2 regions of the Paenibacillus sp. FSL L8-0644 genome follow, and region 2 is predicted to be linked to the other one. Evidence: riboswitches for the same ligand, from Rfam matches in the RefSeq annotation. Region 2 holds a riboswitch; the other holds the start of a gene.
What was found. Region 2 has a riboswitch for thiamine pyrophosphate ahead of tenA (thiaminase II). Riboswitches for the same ligand answer to the same signal wherever they lie in the genome.
Positions count from the first base shown of each region.

Region 1: linked by a shared signal. The riboswitch ahead of NSS94_RS02115 (ABC transporter substrate-binding protein) and the one ahead of tenA (thiaminase II) in region 2 are both predicted to bind thiamine pyrophosphate.

Region 1 is NZ_JBBOYN010000001.1:471,628-477,518, reverse strand. Features, by position in the region: gene NSS94_RS02125 (bifunctional 2',3'-cyclic-nucleotide 2'-phosphodiesterase/3'-nucleotidase) at 1-2,088, opposite strand, end outside; gene NSS94_RS02120 (pyridoxamine 5'-phosphate oxidase family protein) at 2,311-2,745, opposite strand; TPP riboswitch at 3,016-3,125, shown strand; gene NSS94_RS02115 (ABC transporter substrate-binding protein) at 3,319-4,362, shown strand; gene NSS94_RS02110 (MTH1187 family thiamine-binding protein) at 4,903-5,196, shown strand; gene NSS94_RS02105 (ABC transporter permease) at 5,193-5,891, shown strand, end outside.
Region 2 is NZ_JBBOYN010000001.1:4,198,760-4,204,650, reverse strand. Features, by position in the region: gene NSS94_RS19040 (helix-turn-helix domain-containing protein) at 1-175, shown strand, start outside; gene NSS94_RS19035 (aspartyl-phosphate phosphatase Spo0E family protein) at 406-567, shown strand; gene NSS94_RS19030 (XRE family transcriptional regulator) at 629-826, shown strand; gene thiE (thiamine phosphate synthase) at 1,088-1,774, opposite strand; gene thiD (bifunctional hydroxymethylpyrimidine kinase/phosphomethylpyrimidine kinase) at 1,771-2,601, opposite strand; gene thiM (hydroxyethylthiazole kinase) at 2,598-3,440, opposite strand; gene tenA (thiaminase II) at 3,481-4,203, opposite strand; TPP riboswitch at 4,340-4,442, opposite strand; gene NSS94_RS19005 (AEC family transporter) at 4,621-5,574, opposite strand; gene NSS94_RS19000 (NAD-dependent malic enzyme) at 5,648-5,891, opposite strand, start outside.

The sequences.
Region 1 (5,891 bases), 3.7 Mb from region 2:
TGGCTTTGTTGTTTTAGCTGGTTTAACAACCGCCGGTTTGGTCGTTTTAACAGCTGGCTTTGCTGTTGCTTTCGCGGGAGCCACAGCTTCCTTTACAGAAGTCGTTGCTGTACTAGGCTTAGCGCCAGCTTTTAAGCTGTATTTGGCAAAACCGTCTGCCGCGCTGCTCAAGTATGAAATTTGTTGATTGCCTGCCAGCACGTCTTTGGCATCAGGAGAGGACTCGAAAGTAACCTTTGCCTGACCAAAAGAAGCAATAGACCAGTTGCCATCCGCCGATGGATTAATCGTTCCGTTCGTACGGATATAGTCAACAACGACTTGACGACTTTCATCCGGTGCTGCCATCACAATTCGTTTGCCATCTGGGTTGGCCAGTTTGGATGAGGAAGCACGATAGTTATTGGTGGCTACGATAAATTTCTGTGCAGGATCTATAGCCTTTCCATTGTATTGCAGATCCTTGATACGATGCGCTGAAGAATCAATAATAGTTCCCTTGGCATCATACCGTGCAGGCTGCGTTACATCAATCTGATAATTCACACCATCAATGACATCAAAATTGTAGGTTGGGAAATCCTTGTTGATCAGCGATTGCTCCTCAGTTTGCTTTGGATCAATACGGTTGAACTGACCCGCAGACCACTCCAGCCATTCCTGAATTTCAGCACCGGTCACTTCTACAGCATGAACCGTGTTCGGGTACACATACAGGTCGGACACGTTTTTAATCGCTACCGTACCTTCAGGAATATTAGTGTAATACTCGGCTCCGTTTCGACCGCCGGCCTTGAATGGAGCGCCTGCCGACAATACTGGAAGATTTTCGTATTCAGTTCCTTTGAGATGGTTTTGAACATACCATTTCTGTGCATTCGTCACAATTTGAATGGAAGGGTCGTCCTGCACTAATGCAAAATAGCTGGTAATTGGCGCCGTCGTTGTTCCTACAGGCTGGCGAATATAATCCAGCGTTCCTTGATGCTCTTCTTTAATCGCATCTATCAGTTTAAATTCAGGGATAAACTGCACAGTCTGATTAGTAGTGCTCACAACCGGACGCACTTGAGATTGAGAGTTAGTTACGTTCCACTCGCGATTTCTCTTTTCTAGGCTCAGGTCAATGATACCCAGATCCTTGCCCCATGAGGAAGCTTCCACGGCCGGTACGCCATTAATGGTTCCCTTATCCAGATCTACACCCTTCATATCTTTAAAATCAGGGCCAGGGAAAGATTTATGAGCATGCCCAAACAGAATAGCGTTAATTCCGTCCACCTGGCTTAAATATTTAACAGCATTCTCCATCATTGGCGTTTGCGGCACATCCTCATAACCGGTGTGCGCAAGCACAATAATAATGTCAGCACCATCTGTTTTCATTTGAGGAATAAACTTTTTCGCCGTTTCCACAATATCTTTCGTAACGACTTTATCCTTCAAATTGGCTTCATCCCACTGCATAATTTGAGGTGTGACCAGGCCGATCACACCCACTCTGAGTGTATGCTCTTCGCCCTTCTCGTCCGTTACTGTTTTATCAAGAATTCGATAAGGGGTAAAATAATTTTTAGTAGCTTGGCCCCCTTTATCAACATAAACGTTCGCATTTACATAAGGAAAATCAGCACCCTTGAGCGATTTGTCCAGAAAGTCGAGACCGTAGTTGAATTCATGGTTGCCCACTGTAGCTGCATCATAGCCCATCAAGTTCATCATCTTGTAGACCGGATGGACACCGCCTTCTTTCTCAAAGGTTTTGTTGCGGGCCATATAATCGCCTAATGGGTTGCCCTGCAGCAAATCACCATTATCGAACAGCATACTGTTTCTTGTTTCACTACGTGCCTTCTGGATCAAACTAGCTGTACTAACCAAGCCATATTCGTTGGTTTCTTTGTCCGAATAGTAATCGTAGTTCATCAGGGACGCGTGAATATCCGTTGTTTCCATGATCCGCAAATTCACCGTAGCGCTATCACGAGAATCAATAGCTGCCCAGGATGGAGCGGCTGAAAACACCAGCATGCTACAAGCTACAACTGCTGCTGTAAACCCTTTAAACCAATTTTTACGTAATAACAAAATATACCCCTCCTCATTAAGGTGTATGCCTCATATACATACTTTTGCACATATATGTAAGCCTTGAACCCACCATTTCTATTTTAATCCAACGCCAGACAAAAGAGTAGTCATTTACTTAAAATTATTTATGAAAAAATAATTAATTTTCTCAAAAACAAAAAAACCAGCAAACCTCCTGAAAAACTTGGAGATTTACTGGCTTATCCATTTATATTCGTATTATTTCTTCCACACCTGGCGCTCCATTTGCTGACCCACATACTCAATGCGAGTCGGATTCACGTCCAGAATGACATAATCGGGATCGTCCGGTCCGGAAAACCACTCCTTCAAGGAGTCGTTCCACACTTGTTTGCGTAGCCCCTCATCAGCTGTAATTTGGACGGTAGCCTCCACTTCAACAACTTCCTTCGTACCGCCAACCTCATAACCCAGCAGCAGATAAGCATTCGGATTGTCCTTTAGCTCATCCACTTTATGCGTTTTGCGATCTGTCGCCAGATGAATGTTCATTCCATCGTTAAAAAGGGCCATATAGCGTACTTTCGGTTTGCCACCCTCTACCGTACCTAACGTACAAAATTTGTTGTTATCCAAAGCCTTCACAATGGCTTGTTCCAGTTGGTTGCGATCCAATGTTTCCGTTTTACCCACAGTACAACAACTCCTTTTCACGAATTAGAATTCTCTACGGCCATGCCATTGGGCACCAGCCCATCTGAACCTACCTGCGCAGCTGTTCTGAAAATAACATGACCGGATCGAATCGGATTGATTCATACTCATTTTCAGATCAAAGCTCACAGTAAAAGTGTACCCTGTCGTTCGGCAAATGAACCGTCATCTCTCCCTTCATGCTGGACAGACCCGCATTCAAAGCATATAATCGTCGTAGTAAACCCGAATAAATGAACCCATTAAACCATACAATGCCAGGGGTGCTGGAATCGGCCGGCTGAGAGTGTGTCCCAAGACACTGACCCTTACAACCTGATCTGGGTAATGCCAGCGTAGGAATGCTTAAGCAAGATGTGCCTTCTTTACATAGGACCATCCCTTACTTTGGTATATACAAGCGCAAGCGTCCCGGAAACTCGGGGCGCTTTTTTGTTGAGGATTAAGTTGTTGGAAAGATCGCGTCCGGCAGATGTTATTTTTATGAAAATGGGAAACTTAAGCTGTCTGATTGGATGGATAACGGGTAATCAAAAGGAGAGAACACTAACGATGAAGCGCATGAAAATATTAAGCCTGGGACTGATCAGTCTGTGGCTCATGGCCCTGACCCTGACCGCTTGCGGTGGAAGTCCCCCTACATCCCAAGAAGCAGCTTCCGCTACCGACACTCAAACGTCTACTCCGGCAAAGGGGCTCAAAGATGTTAAAATCGTGCTCGACTGGACACCCAATACGAATCATACGGGACTCTATGTCGCCAAGGACAAAGGATTTTACGAAAAAGCAGGTTTGAATGTCCAAATTGTTCAACCTGGTTCAGGCGGAGCCGATCAAATGGTTGCTTCTAATGCTGCACCTTTTGGTATCAGCTACCAAGAAGGCGTCACACAGGCCCGCACGCAAGGTGTGCCGCTTGTATCCATCGCTGCGGTGATTCAGCATAATACCTCAGGCTTCGCAGCCCCGGTAGATCGCGGAATTAAAAGCCCGAAAGATTTTGAAGGTAAAAAATACGGCGGTTGGGGCTCTCCCGTAGAAGAAGCGGTCATGAAATCCATCATGGATTCAGACAAAGGCGATGTGAGCAAAGTGAAGATCGTCAACATGGGCAATGCAGACTATTTTACAGCCGTGAAGCGGGATATCGACTTTGCCTGGATTTTCTACGCATGGACCGGAATCGAGGCCCAACTTCGAGATGAGCCATTGGATATGCTGTATGTAAAAGATTATTCCAAAAGCCTCGACTACTATACGCCTGTAATTGTGAGCAACGAACAGACGATAAAAAATGATCCCGAGCTGGTCAAAGCGTTCATGGACGCTACCGCCCAAGGCTATGAATACACTATCGCCCATCCGGAAGAAGCCGCGGACATCTTAAGCAAAGCTGTACCGGAGCTGGATAAAAAACTGGTACTTGCCAGCCAAAAATGGCTAAGCCCACGTTATCAGGATGATGCCGCGCAATGGGGCGTGCAAAAAGCGGAGGTATGGCAAAACTATTCGGACTGGATGTACGAACGCAAGCTGCTCAGCAAGCCTTTGGAAGTCGATAAGGCCTTCACAAACGACTTCTTGCCCAAGCGCTGACCATTTGTTAAAACGCTAAATAAGACTGAACTAGACAAGTGAACGAAGCGCCACTACGCAGTCGGATGATGCTTCCCATCGCTGTTGTACCCAGATTTCTTAATAAAAACTTATGATTAGTGTAGAAATCCGGGGAGGTTATGCTTCCGAAGCGAGCTTTCCTACGGAAAGCTTTTAAAGCGAACGCTAACGCTTGTACAGCACCATTCCGCCCACTTCGTTCTCGTTCAACTTGGTTTATTCTTTAGTTTCATATTATCTAAGCGCTAAGTAGGTGCGCTTGTGTGTTAAAAATGCCGCACAAACCAGCTTTAAAAATAGGGTGCTTTTAAGGCGGGCAGCAGCGGAGCGGTTCATTTGAATCTGGAGAAGCGGAGCGTTCGCCTTTGCAGGGGAATTCTTACCTTTGAAAACTTAAATAATCCAAGAATCCCCCTGCAACAGCGATCGTAAGACCAAATGAAACGCGAAGCGGTCTCAAACGCCTTAAACCACCCTATTTTCTCTAAAACACTCCAAATGAAGGACAGGTGAATTTGCATGGCTAATACACTGCTCAGTATTCAAGTAATCCCTAAAACTCCTAATAACGAGGACTCTTACCCGTATGTAGATAAGGCGATTGAGGTCATTCAGCGCTCCGGTGTCAAACATCAGGTGAACCCATTGGATACGACCATGGAGGGCGAGCTCGACGAGTTGCTGAAAGTGGTTAAAGAAATGCATGAGGCTTTGACGGAAGCGGGCAGTCCCAGCGTCATTTCACAGATCAAAATCGCACATAACCCACAAGGCATCAGCATGAACAAGCTGACCGAGAAATATCGCCCATGAATCCGAAAGGCAAGAACGCATCCTGGTGGAAAAGCGTATGGCCGCCCCTTGTGGCGGTCCTCTTCTTTTTAGCAGCCTGGCAGGGGGCGGTTTCCTATTTACATATTGAATCCTGGCTACTGCCAGCTCCATCCCTCATCGTACAGGAGGGCATGGCCCAGGCGGCGCTGCTTGGTGCCCATACATGGGCTACAATTCGCCTGACACTTGTGGGATTCGCTATAGGGACAGCAACGGGACTGTTGATCGCCATCGTTCTTCATACCATTCCTTTTCTCAAATCCGCCCTGTATCCGCTGCTTATCCTGAGCCAAAACATTCCGATCATCGCCCTGGGGCCGCTGCTCATGGTGTGGTTTGGTTTTGGCATGCTGCCCAAGCTGATGGTCATTACCTTAGTATGCTTTTTTCCCGTGGCTGTAGCGACCATGGACGGGCTGACACGGACGGACCGTATGATGATGAACTATATGCAGATGTCGGGTGCCGGTCGCATGGCTATTTTTATGAAGCTGGAGTTGCCACACTCGTTGCCGCAAGTATTCTCCGGCATCAAGATTGCTGCCACCTACAGTGTGATGGGCGCAATTATTGCCGAATGGATTGGTGCGAGCGAAGGAATCGGATATTATATGCTGCTGCAAAAATCGGCCTATCGCACGGACCTCATTTTTGCCGCCATCGGCATCATTGTC
Region 2 (5,891 bases):
TAAATACTTGCTAGACGTTTTATCTAAATCATTAACCATTAATAAAGAAGCTTTTTTCATTAGGTGCATAAGACTATTTGAGAAGTTTAAAGCGTTTGCAGATGTTAAGGCTCATATGAAGTACGAAAGTTTAGTGAGCGAAGGGCAAAGAGAAAGATCGTTTTATTATTGGTAGTAGTATCCTTTTATTCATGTAGGATTAAAATCCTGTATGTAAATATTATTAATAGAAACTAGAGCCTCTGCTCCACTTTATTAGTGGAAACGGAGGTTTTTTGCATATTTTAGGGACGCCCTTATTTATGAAAACTTTTGTGATATTCTCTTTTTGTTAGGCGCATCATCCGAAAAACCAAAAAACGTCTTTTTATTCTAAAATGTGACATAGAGGAGGGGATCATACTGATGAACCAAGGTGTGACTTTACTTCGTGTCGAGAGAGCTAGGAGGAAACTGTACCAAGTCCAGAAAAAGTATGGATTTTTAACACACCCCAAAGTAATTGAGCAATCTAAAAGGTTGGATTACCTGTTGAATCATTACCAAACATGCAGATCGAATCATTAAGCTCTGGTGTATTACATGTTGCGTAATACATGATTCCAAAAACTAAAACTTGGAGGTAGTGATGTTGAATCATCGAAATTCTGTAACCCCTTTTGGATGGGAGATCAAGCAAAAACTGCTCGAGAAAAGAATGGATCAGAAAACTTTTTGTAGTACATATCATATTCCAGCTTCCAGATTGTCAAATCTCATTCATGGGACACGCAAGGCTACAAGATACAGAAAACAAGTATCCGAATTGCTCGGAATTGAAGAATAATGTATTATTTCTATTTTTGAAACGACTCTGTCTGAACATAAGTATTAATTAAAAGCGACTTATGCCATCGTGTTTCTTTTGAGATAAATAAAAATAGGATAATTCCGAATAAGATCATAAACATAATCAGTTCTACGATCGTATCGGTTATAATACTGGTCTTATATAAAGTCTCGACAACCTAAGAAGACGATCTGATTAATCATATCGTCTTCTGCTGGGTATGAAACGAGAAATTATTTAGTCAATCGAAACAATTTGCTATGATCCATACATCCCTCGATTTTTGATGCCTAGCACTACCTTTTTCTTTAATTCCTTGACCGTACCTCTAACCTGCTTTGTCTGTGTCACGGCTGAAATCACCGCTACACCATCTGCACCTGCACGTGCGACTTCCTCAACACGGTCGACTGTAATACCTCCGATCCCAACAATTGGCACATCAATTCCCGCTTTACGCATCTCATATAAAATTGCTGGCCCATGTACAGCATGGGCATCATCCTTCGAGAGGGTGGGATAGATTGGCCCGACGCCGAGATAATCAGCACCTTGCAGAATGGCTCGACGTGCTTCCTCAATGGTATGGGCAGAGACGCCTAGAATTCGATTTCCGATTCGCTCGCGGACGGTTTCGGCAGATTCATCGTCCTGACCGATGTGAACACCGTCAGCATCGATTTCAAGAGCCAGCTCCACATCGTCATTGATGATGAAGGGGACACCATCGTGGCGGCACAGTTCCTGTAGCTGGCGCGCGAGTTCGAACATAGGAACGCCCGTTAACGCGCCGAGACCCTTTTCCCGGAACTGGACCATGGTTGCCCCGCCAGCCAGAGCCTCCTGCACGACCCAGCCTGGTTCCGCTAGGCAATTCACGCTTCCAAGCACCAGGTACATCTGTAGCTGGCGGCGCACCACCTCTGACAATATTCTGCCGCTCATAGAAGCATCTCCTGACGACGGCGGAAGGCCCAATGATTGGTGGGACCATGTCCCTGTCCAAGCTGTAAAGGTTCCTCAATAGCTGCCTGGATGAAGGCTTTACCATTCGAGATAGCCTTCGGTACAGACATCCCTTTCCCTAATTCCGCGGTAATCGCTGCCGAGAAAGTGCACCCTGTTCCGTGTGTATGGACAGTCCGTACTCGCTTGCCGCTCAGCTCTATAAAGGCGGTTCCGTCAAAAAGCAGGTCAACAATCTGTCCGCTGCTCTCGCTCTCGTCAGCGTGGCCACCCTTGATCACAACGAATTTTGGTCCCAGACTGCTAATATGTCTCGCAGCCTCGCGGCGATCCTCCATCGTATGGATACTGATCCCTGTCAGGGCTTCCGCCTCCGGGATATTCGGTGTAACGACCAGGGCCAAGGGGAGCAGTTCGTCCTTCAAAGCCTGCACCGCTTCCAATTGCAGCAGTTCAGCGCCCCCCTTCGCAATCATCACGGGATCGACGACGACTTTTTTCCAGCCGAACTTTCGGATCTGCTCGCTCACAAGACGGATGATGCCCGCATTAAACAGCATGCCAGTCTTCAGGGCATCCACTCCAATGTCTGATCCTACAGCTTCGATCTGTTCCGCTGTTGCTTCCTGTGGCAGTGGATATACGCCGTGAACCCCCAAGGTGTTCTGTACAGTAATGGCCGTAATAGCTGACATGCCGTATACGCCAAGCTCTTGAAAGGTTTTGAGATCGGCTTGAATTCCGGCCCCGCCGCCACTGTCCGAGCCGGCAATCGTCAGTGCTCTGGGTACACGAGTGTCTGTCATCGCGCACCACCTGCTGTAGTTGTTCCAGCTTCACGGATCGTGACATGCCCCTCTAGCGAACCAGTATGTAGTTTGGCGAGCTCGTCAAGAAAGGCAATCTGGAAGCTACCTGGCCCCAGCTCTACGGTACGTGCTGCGGCTTGGGAAGCTGCTGCACCGTAAAATGCCAAGCCTGCTGTACCTGCGAGCAGCAGGTTGGGTTCAACAGCCGCAAAGGCACCTAACACAGAAGTCAGAAGGCAGCCTGCTCCGGTTACCTTCGTGAGCAGCGCGTCTCCGCCGCTAATCATTCGTGCTTCGGCCCCATCGGTGATGACGTCTTCTTTTCCAGTGATGACAACCATTGTATTGAGCGCTCGAGCAGCACGAATTGCCAGATCGACATGGCCGCTGTCAGCACTGTCACCAGCATCTACGCCTTTAATCTCACGCGCTTCTCCGACAAGATGGGCAACTTCGGCTGCGTTGCCCCGTACCAATGAGATTTTGACTTCACTCAGGATTCGCAGTGCCGATTCAGTTCTAAAGCTTGTTGCTCCCGCACCGACCGGATCTAGCAGGACCGGAACACCGTGTGCATTCGCCGATTGTCCAGCAATGATCATGGCATCCACCAGTTCGCGGTTCAGCGTACCGATGTTTAACACGACGGCGCCTGCTATTTTTGCCATATCTGCTACTTCCTCGGGTGCATAGGCCATCACCGGGGAGGCGCCCAATGCATACAGGCCGTTAGCCGTAAAGTTGGTGACTACCACATTAGTCATATTGTGAACGAGGGGTTTGCTGTTTTGTACCTTCGTCAGGAGATCCGAATAACTTTTTTCCCATGTACTCATAATGTTTATCCTCTCTATAGTTGGTGGTTAAACAGGGCATTCACCGTACTTCACGCAGCGAATCGCCAGGCTGACTATTCCAAGACCCTGTCTGCATCTGGACTGGCCATTCTTCCTGCTTATAAGCCATGTCCCAGAACTTATATTCCAGCTGGCAGCTCAGTATAAAATGCTCAATCATCCGCTCCCGCTCAGCAGCCGTTGCTTCTTCCGTCCAAGCATCCACACGTTCTCGGAACTTGAGTGTTGTACCATCAAGCTGGTCTCCATAAAAGCCAATCCATTCGTAGAACGGATGGGACTCATCCGGCTTTACTTCATCCAGCAGCCTGCGACCAATCTCGGCATACGTCCACATACATGGCAGCAGCACAGCCAAGATCTCGCCCAGGCTGCCCTCATGCGCAACCGTCAGCATGTGACGGATATAGTGATGAGCCGACGGAGCGAGTGGATATCCCTGCAACTCTTCATAGGTCACCCCTGCGACAGCACAAAAATTTTGATGCGGATGAACCTCGCTGTGGAGAATAAAAGAGATTTGTTCATTAAATACAGCCATGTCCTCCCGATTCGTGCATTTGGAGATTGCGATGCCGTATATCCGCATGTAGGCGTTCAAATATTCAAAGTCCTGTTTTACATAGTGAATCAGCTGTTCCCTTGTCAAAGTTCCCTCGGCAATACCTCTCACAAAGGGATGCTCAAAAATCGCTTGAAAAATGCCGTCCGCCTGCCGACGGAGTTCTTCTGTAAAACTCAATTTCCCCACCTCCATCAAATTGAAGAGCAAGAAGTCCTGTAAGAATATAATTCCGGAACAACGCTAAAAAGCCGCCCCAGAAAAATGGAGCGGCTTCAACAATAGGCCCAATACGCAAAAAACGCTTGAAACCTTATATACGAAGGCTCCACTTTCCTACGCTAGTACGAACTAGATCAGGTTCGAAGGGTCCAAGATACGTTCTTGTCTCAGCCATAGCGGCTCCCCTAGTGGACTTCTATTCTTTTGACTATTACTGTACATACGTTCATACGCTATGTCAAACATGTCTATCTGGTCAAGGGCCAAACGACAGAGCTGAAGTTCGCTTCCGAAAGGACAAAAGGCGCTGGAGAAGATCAGTTCCATCTACACGAAGGAATTCGCGGCAGGCTCCAATGTCTAAATAATCAGTATTTATACCAATAGAGAAATCAGTACTGGGAGTGTAACGAGGGATATGACAGCACTGATGACAAAGGAGGAGGCAGTTTCTGATTCCAGGCTTTCAAAACGGGTAGCGATCATAGCAGCGACTGCTGAACCCGGGAAGGAAACGAGCAGAACTGCCTTCACAGTATCGGCAGACGACAGACCGCACAGGTAGGCAATCAGCAGCATTAATAAAGGCTGCACAATTGTTTTTAACAGTGCGATGGCAAAGGCGCTTACGCTAAAACTTATGTTACGTACGCCAATGGTTACACCGACCGCGAATAAGGCTGCCCCGGACGTAATATCACCAATTTGATTCAACGATTTGTTCAACAAATCCGGTGAATGGAAGCCGAACAAGGTCAAAATTACACCAACCAGTGGAACCAGCGCCAGCGGTTCTTTTAAGCCGTGAAGAATGGAGTCCCGGATCAGTCTTCCAAGGTGACCGTTTCGTTCCTTGCCTGAATTCCTGCTGGCTACGGTAGCTATAATGGTAGCCGCCGGGTCAAGGACGGCATTGACTACGATCCCGGTAAGCGCAATCGGAATGGCGACAGCAGAGGAGCCGTAGATGGCTCCAAGCACCGGAATGCCCATAAAAGCAAAGGTCGGCTGTGCCGAGTTCAAAGCAAACATGGCGGCATCCTTCACCGACTGCTTCCCCGCAAAGCGGGACAGTAGAAGGAGAACGGTAAAAAAGCCGACAATGCCAATGAACAAGGCCAGAAGGAATGGCCATTGCTCGATGAGCGCTTTCCTGTCCGTTGTCGTAATACCGATGAATAGATGCGCAGGTAGTGCAAATTTGGTAACGAGCGCATTTAGGGTCTTGGAGGAAGAGGCATCAAAGCTTTTGTAATGCCCCGCTAACCACCCTAAAATAATAACGAAAAAAATCGGCACCAAAATGTACAAGATATGTCCGACACTCATAGATTGATTCTCCTTGCTTGAACTGACGTATTCTGCCTGTCTGAACAAGGCAATCCCTTTCCTAAATGGAGCATTAGTGAGGGTGATGAATTACACTTTCCACTGCTTTGACCTTGACATATTCCGGTTTCCACATTGCATCCCGTATAGCTTGTTCAACATTTGAAATGTGTGCTTGAGCTACCTGATCCTGAATCGCTGCTTTCGCTACCGCAACCGCAACAACGTACGAAACTTCGCGTAATTTTCGGATATGAGGGAGAAGCGCACCGCCAGGCTTATTCGAATCTACGCCATTAGCAACGGCATCTGCTGCG